Regions from separate parts of the Lysinibacillus sp. FW12 genome, predicted to be linked through region 2. Evidence: riboswitches for the same ligand, from Rfam matches in the RefSeq annotation. Region 2 holds a riboswitch; the other holds the start of a gene.

The links. Region 2 has a riboswitch for cobalamin ahead of SJW71_RS12920 (ABC transporter substrate-binding protein). Riboswitches for the same ligand answer to the same signal wherever they lie in the genome.
Region 1: it holds a riboswitch for cobalamin, as region 2 does, so the genes downstream of both, SJW71_RS21555 (ABC transporter substrate-binding protein) here and SJW71_RS12920 (ABC transporter substrate-binding protein) in region 2, are expected to answer to the same signal.

Annotation. Positions count from the first base shown of each region.
Region 1 covers NZ_CP139094.1:4,203,663-4,207,766, forward strand. The annotation lists gene SJW71_RS21545 (adenosylcobinamide amidohydrolase) at 1-261, opposite strand, end outside; gene SJW71_RS21550 (FecCD family ABC transporter permease) at 258-1,259, opposite strand; gene SJW71_RS21555 (ABC transporter substrate-binding protein) at 1,256-2,224, opposite strand; cobalamin riboswitch at 2,367-2,550, opposite strand; gene SJW71_RS21560 (acyl-CoA dehydrogenase family protein) at 2,608-4,104, opposite strand, start outside.
Region 2 covers NZ_CP139094.1:2,511,291-2,515,394, reverse strand. The annotation lists gene SJW71_RS12925 (GTP-binding protein) at 218-2,155, opposite strand; cobalamin riboswitch at 2,338-2,524, shown strand; gene SJW71_RS12920 (ABC transporter substrate-binding protein) at 2,651-3,646, shown strand; gene SJW71_RS12915 (precorrin-3B methylase) at 3,706-4,104, shown strand, end outside.

The DNA of each region.
Region 1 (4,104 bases), 1.7 Mb from region 2:
AGCATTTGCATGAAGCTGAGGTAGTACAGCCATCTTTTTCGCCAAAGCACGAGCATTATAGGAAAGGATATTTTTCCCATCTATAGTAATTGTTCCATCAATAGCTGGTAGTATACCACTCATTACCTTTAATAATGTGGATTTCCCACTACCATTCGGTCCTAGAATACCTAGAATTTTCCCCTTCTCAACAGTGAAGCTTATATCCTTGACGATTGCTACGTCTTCATAGCCACCTGATAGATGTTCGACCACAATCATGCCCGTACCCCCTTGCTTCTTCGTTGCTTATAAAATATATAGGAGAAAACAGGTGCTCCGATAAATGCTGTAATCACACCAATTGGTAGCTCTCTGGGCAAGATAATTGTTCGTGCTACTAAATCGCAAATAATCAGTAATGTGGCGCCATTTAAAAATGATAATGGCAATAAATGGCGATGATCAGAACCCCAAATCATTCTTGTCATATGCGGCACAACTAAGCCTACAAAACCAATTGTCCCAGAAACCGCTACAGCCGCTCCCGTTAACATGGACCCACCTGCTAAAATCAAATGCTTACTCCGCTTTACATTAACCCCAAGATGTTTCGCTCTCTCTTCACCATATAATAAAACATTTAGCTCTCTTCTTTGTGTCCATAGCATAAGTGAGCCAATCAAAACAAACGGGATAATCATTTGGACATATGGCCATCCACGCATTGATACAGATCCAAGTAACCAACCAACGACTTGGCGTAGCTCTTCACCAGATAAAGCAATCATTAAAGAAATGAGTGAACCTAAAAATGAACTAAAAATAACACCTGTTAATATCAATGTCTCCATTTTTAATGAACGGTCTACCATTCTAGCAAAACTCATCACAACTACCATCGTGATAATAGCGCCAATCATACTAAAAATGGGTAATGCATATAAACCTACAATAGGAATAGATAGGCTAAAAAAGATCGTCATTACAGCACCAACCGAAGCACCAGATGAAACACCTAGTGTATATGGATCTGCTAATGGATTTTTTAGCAAACCTTGAAAGGCAGCTCCTGCAATAGCTAGAGAAGCCCCTACTAGTCCCGCTAACAATACACGTGGCAAGCGGATTTTCCAAAAGATATTGGCGGCTGTTTCATCAACCGCCTGATTCCACAATACTTCAAATGGAATATGCACTGAGCCTATTGCTACGCCACACCAGATGCTAATAAGAAGAAGCGTGCCTGTTACTAAATAGGCTACTGCTATTTTTTTCACTTAAATACCTCTGGATAGATCGCTTTTGCTAATTCTTCAAGACCTTCTCCTAAACGAGGACCTTGACGACTTGTTGTGTTTTCATCTACTTGTACAATTGCTTTATTTTTCACAGCATTAATTGTATCGAAGCCAGCACGCTGTGGTATTTTAGTTAAAATATCTGGTACATAGTGATATGTCACCACGATGACATCTGGATTTTTAGCGATAATTTGTTCTGCATCAATTTTATACCAATCATCAGCATCTGCCGCTACATTTTCTGCATGGATCATTTCAAGCATCGCGTTCATAAACGTACCATTCCCAGCTGTATAGATATCTGGCTCATCAGATGCTTCTACTAGCACTTTCTTTGGTTCAACATCTTTTACTTTGGCCAGCACTTCTTCTACCTTTGCCTTCATGTTGGCAATAACTTCTTCAGCCTCTAGCAATTTCCCTGTAGCTCGACCAAGCTGCTCAATCGTCGTGTATGTCTCATTAAAATCTTGTGCATTATTGACGACAAATACTTTTACACCCGCTGACTCAAGCTGTTCAATCGCTGCTTCTGAAAGAGACATGCTAGATTCATGTGAAAAAACGATATCTGGGTTGAGGGCAATAATTTTTTCAATATTGTATTCCATACCACCAACCTTTTCCTTTTCAGCTACCTCTGGTGGATAATCATCGTTGTCTGTAACCCCTACTATTTCATCTTTTAAACCAAGGCTAAATAATATTTCAGTATTACTTGGAATAAGTGAAACAATTTTCTCTGGAGGAGCTTCTAGTGTTATAACCTTGCCAATGGCATCTGTTATGGTCATTGGGAAAGTTGCTTCGTCCACCTGTGATGTCTCTTGCTGTGTTTGCGGTTCATTAGACGACTTGTCGTTTTTCTCCTCTTGGCCACAGGCAGCTAGCAACCCTAGTGTTAAAAATGCTGATAATCCTATCTTCCAAAATTTCTTCATGTGAATCCTCCTTCGTTGATCTGTGCTTTATTTGGGCAGAAATTCTCCTACACAAATAAGACCCCTCATCTACGAATGATGAAGGGTTAACATTGCACCAAAGAACTGATACAAAATCCACCACCCTATCCTCGTAGGCTGTTATGTCTATACTATAAAGGCAGGTCTCCTGGCTTATGCTTATTACGTCTTTTCAAGCCTTCCCGAATATCATCAGTGGCATCTTTTGAAAAAACTCACATTTACAGTGGCGGGACCGCATCGGAATTACACCGTTTTCCCTTTTCACTTTACTTAAGTAAAGAACCTTTATACTATTCAGTTGATTTTATTATACATGAAAACGAAAAAAAGTCGCCCCCATTCAAGACGACTTCTAGCTTCTATACAATATCAGAAAAATATTGTACGGTTTTCATCTGATCTCCAATTTGTCGCAATGACCATGCCTGTTCTAAATAAACGTCCGCAAGCTTTTCATACTTTCCACCAAATTTTTGCGCCCATTCAACTGCTACGACACTTTCATATAACAGCGCCATTTTCTTTGCAACATCTTTTGCTTCAAATGTTTTCGTGGCATCATCTAAAGCACTAAAAATTTGTAAGATCCCAGCTAGTTTCACCAATTGCTCTCTCACAATTTGCACCAAAGCGCTATCTTTTAATTTTTCTAACCGTTCTTCCATCTCACTGACAAATAGCTCATGTACCTGATACTTATCCACTAACCGAATAAGCTCTAACGCCAGAATATTAGCCGTGCCCTCCCATACCGTCAACACTTGAGCATCTCTCAGTAAGCGCGGTGTCACAAAGTCCTCAATATAACCATTGCCACCATGTAATTCAATTGCTTCACTAGCATAATGAACCGCTTGCTCTGCCGTTTCCTTTTTCATAATGGCAATATATAAACGATTCATAATAACATCTTGTTGTGTTCCATGCCCATTCGTTACTTTATCGTATAATTGAATAAGATCAAAAACGGTCGCTACTTCTACATGTAGCTTAGCTGCAAATTTCCCTAATGTATCTTGAATCATTGGGTATTGTGTTAAAGGCTTGCCAAATGCATATCGATTTGTCACATAATGCTTCGCCTCTAAGAAACCTCGACGCATAATCCCAATCGATGCTACGGCATTGCAAATTCTTGAGAGATTCAGTGCCTCCAGCATATAATAAATCCCCTTACTTTGTTCACCTACAACATAAGCAAGTGCACCATCAAATTCAACCTCACCAGATGGAACTGCCCGAACACCCAACTTATCTTTTAGTCGTCGAATACGTAGATGATTTGCCGTTCCGTCTTCTTTACGCCAAGGAACAGCAAATAAGGTTAATCCTTTAGAGCCTGCTTGTGCACCTTCTAGACGTGCCAACACCATTGCTACCCCACACATACCGGCATTGGAAGCGAAGTATTTTTCACCATAGAGGCGGAATTCATTGCCTTCCCTTCTCGCTTCCACAACATTCGCCCCTACATCTGAGCCCCCTTGACGTTCAGTTAAAAATGTTGCTCCTTCATATAACTCTGTATCACCTGTTGCACAAACATGTGGTAAGAAACGCTGTTTAACTTCGTCATCAGCATAATGATCTAATAGATAGGCAGTAGCCATTGTTAATGTCACAGGACAATAAAAACCTGGCTCTGCATGGGACAGCAAATAGCCTTGCGCAAAGCTATAGACATAATTTCCTTTGCGCCCTAGCTGCGGAATATCCTTGTGCACGTAGCCAACAATGCCTGTATTATATGTCTCCTCAATTGTTTTTTTGTAGCCATCATTGACCCAAACCTCTGATATCTCTTCACCATAAGCATCATACCTTTGAAGGCGAGGCTCCCCCTGTCGATCTGTATG
Region 2 (4,104 bases):
AAACACCCGCACTAGAGCGAAGAATACCCGCGCAAGAGGTAAACACCCGCACTAGAGCGAGGAATACCCGCGGAAGGAGAGCAAATACCCGCGTTAGAGCGAGGAAAACCCGCGAAAGGAGCAAACACCCGCGCTAGAGCTAGGAATACCTGCGGAAGGAAGAATCCCTGCCGCCAAGAGCAAATCCCCACGCGAGCGGTGCCACCCAATCCCGATATTATTGGCAATGCATGGCGGCTTGTGCTTCTTGCCAAGGGACGGTGTAGCCTTTGCCTTTCGCGCAAAAGATGCTAGAGGAACTATATTCAGGGTCGGCATTTTTATCGTAGCCAATTTGTGCAATGACTTCCTCGGGGTTATGGCACACATCATAGCCGTCAAACTGTAGTGTTAGTGCGCCCTTTCCATTTGTATAGGCAGCAAAGGTTGTGCTATAGCTCATCAAAGTGGCAACGGGCGCACGTCCTGTTAGCACTACATCTGTTTCCGTCAAGATTGGGTCATCGAATGTACCCGCTGCTTGTTGAATGTCGGTCATCATGCGGCCAATAAAGTCATTAGAGGCTTTCATTTTAAAGCGATAGTATGGCTCCAGTAAGACATTCTGCGCTTGCTCAAGTCCTTGGCGTAACGCTCGGAAAGTAGCTTCTCGGAAATCACCGCCCGATGTGTGTTCATTGTGCCCGCGACCTGTCAACAGCGTAAAATGAACATCGGTTAGCGGGAAGCCTGTCAGTAGTCCATGATGCTCCCGTTCAAATAAGTGCTTTTCAACAAGTCGTTGGTTACCTACTGATAAATCATCCGCATGACAGGCATTGCTAAAAGTTATGCCTGTTCCACGTGGATTTGGCTCCAATAATACATGCACTTCCGCATAATGCTTGAGTGGCTCAAAATGGCCATAGCCTGTAACCGTTGTCGCAATTGTCTCCATGTATAAAATTTGTGGCTCTCCGAAAGAAACGACTAATGAAAAACGCTTCTGTAATACCTCAACAAGTACCTCTAGCTGAATAACGCCCATTATATGCACGTGGATTTCCTGGAATTTTTCCTGCCAGAGAACACGCAATGAAGGCTCTTCCGCTTCTAACAAACGAAAAATTTGTAGCACTTCTTTAATATGTTGGTCGCCTTCATATTGTACCTTTGCCTGTAAGGTTGGGACGAGCTCGTACGGCTGCGATTGTGTAGTACTGCCAATGCGGTCTCCAATAGTTGCCTGACTTAACCCTTTAACAGCAAATATCTCACCCGCTTCAACATGTTGAACGGTTTCAAAGCGATTGCCATTATAAAGGCGAATTTCTGTGATTTTTTCTGTTGTCTCGCCAAAGGTAAATTCATCCCGCACATGTAAGGACCCCTGCATGGCCTTCATAAAGGTTAAACGCTGGTGGCCGTCGTGTCGTATTTTAAAAACCTCTCCCTGAAACGGTGCATCCTGTTCAAAATGAGTATCGGTTAATAAAGGAAGCTGGGCAATAAATTCCTGAATGCCCTCATCCTTTAAGGCCGAGCCTGTAAAGCAAGGGAAAGCACATTCACTTGTAATCATGTCCTTTAGCTGTGCTAGACATTGTTCATGTTCCAACGATTCATTCAAAAAGGCATCGAGTAATTCTTCATCTCGCTCTGCCAGCCATTCCATCATACTACTAGAAAGATAATCTGCTCGAAGCGGTTCATCGATCAACAAGACATCTGGTGAGCAATCTTTACGTAGCTGCTTCATGACTGCCTCTACGTTGGCCCCTTCACGATCGATTTTATTGATAAAAAAGAAGGTTGGGACATGATATTTACGTAACAGCTGCCATACTGTTTCTGTATGACCTTGCACGCCCTCCACTGCACTGATAATAATAATGGCGTAATCCATGACTCGAATGGAACGCTCCATTTCAGGGGAGAAATCGACATGCCCTGGTGTATCAATTAACGTGTATGTATCATCGCCGATGTTCATGCGACCTTGCTCGGCAAATATGGTGATGCCACGCTTGCGCTCTAATTCATGATTATCGAGAAAGGTATCCTGGTGATCGACACGGCCTCGGGCTTGAATACTATTTGTATGAAAAAGTACTTGCTCAGAAAATGTTGTTTTCCCTGCATCGACATGGGCAAGTACACCAATTGTTTTGTACATAACCAATCCTCGTTTCTATCCAGTGCTATCTTCCCATTGTAACAGAATTCTCGTAGAAATATTTCTTGTAAAATAGTTCGTCTTTATGTCGAAATAGTGCTAATATAATGGGGATTATGGATGTCACGCCATGTTCCTCATTGCGTGATTAATCTTCTTCTGCTAGTCTATCAATAGTATTAACCATTATAAAATGTATTGGTGCAAATGGCATTTGTCATTTGCTTAAAAGGGAAATCGGTGTAATTCCGATGCTGTCCCGCAACTGTAAATGGGGAGTCTATACAACGTGCCACTGTAGTGTAGCTATGGGAAGGCGTATAGATGATGAACCTAAGCCAGGATACCTGCCAATATGAACAGTTAACTAAGAACCACGAGGATGGGGATAGTGATAAAGGTGACCATACCATTTTTTCACTATGCTTCTCTCTTGGCGACAAGAGGGTTTTTTTATGCCCTCAAAACTATATTCATAACAAAGGAGATTAGGACATGAAGAAATGGAATAGTTTATGGCTCATCATGGTCATTGCCTTAGTAGCTGTTTTAGGCGCTTGTAATGCAACGGACAACAAAGAGTCTGCAGAACAGGGTGAAAAGGTTGAGCCGTCCGAGACAGCAACAACAGAAGTAACGATCGAAAATAATGATACAACGCAAACATACAAGGAAGCACCAAAAAAAGCGATTAGTTTAAATCAGCATGTAACGGAAATCATGCTGGCATTAGGATTAGAGGATTCCATGGTAGGAACAGCTTACTTAGATGATACAATCTATGAGCCATTACAAGAAGCTTACGATAAGGTCCCTGTGCTTTCAGATCAATATCCAACGAAGGAGCAAGTAATTGATGCAGAGGCGGATTTCTTATATGCAGGCTGGAAAAGTGGCTTTGGTGAAAAGGGCGTAGGAACTCCGGAAGAGCTAGAGGCATTAGGGATTCATACGTATTTACATACAGCTTCCAATATGACAAAGCCGACATTAGAGGATATTTTCACTGATATTCGCAATATCGCGAAGATTTTCCGGGTGGAGGATCGTGGAGAAGCCTTAATTGAGCAAATGACGAAAGACGTAGAAAACGTACAGTCGAAATTACCGAAAGATGATGAAAATTTACGTGTGTTAGTGTTTGACAGCGGTGAAAAGGATATCTTTACAGCTGGTCAAAACTTTATGAATGAGCTAGTGACCATCGCTGGTGGTCAAAATATTTTTGGTGATGTGGAATCCGGCTGGACAACCGTATCAAAAGAAGATGCAGTAGACCGTAACCCAGAGGTGGTGGTTGTCATTGATTACGGTGAAACAACAGCAGAACAAAAGATTCAATTCTTAAAAAATGATCCCGCATTGAAGGAGATGGAAGCTGTTAAAAATGAGCGCTTTGTTATTCTTCCGCTATCAGGAGCATCTGAAGGAGTTCGAGCAGCAGAGGCGATTGAAATTTTAGCAAAAGGCTTCTATCCTGAAAATTTTTAATCTAACAACAATCCGAGCTAGCGTTTTTGCTAGCTCCTTTTTCATAAGGAGAGATATCCATGAATGCATTTCAAAAAAACGTACCAGATCAAACCTTCGAAACACTTAGCCAACAAGGCGAATTTACACGCTTAGCTGTCAGTCCTGGCATTATTAATAAGCATTACACGCCAGCACAATTTCAAAAAATAGCCGAGATTGTTGGAGAAAAGGGGGCAATTAAGTATTCGGCTTCTTATAGTATTTTAGTATCCGTCCCGACGAGTGCTGCCGCACAAGCTGTTCAAGCCTTACAGGAAGCGGGTCTACATATCGCACCAGCAGGACCTAGTATCGTCATGAAGGCATGTGATTTTTGTGATGGTGAAAAAATGGAGGCAGTGCATATTACAGAACAGCTCTATCATACGTTAGAGAGGATTCAGGTCCCTTCGAGAGTGCGTGTTAACGTGAATGGC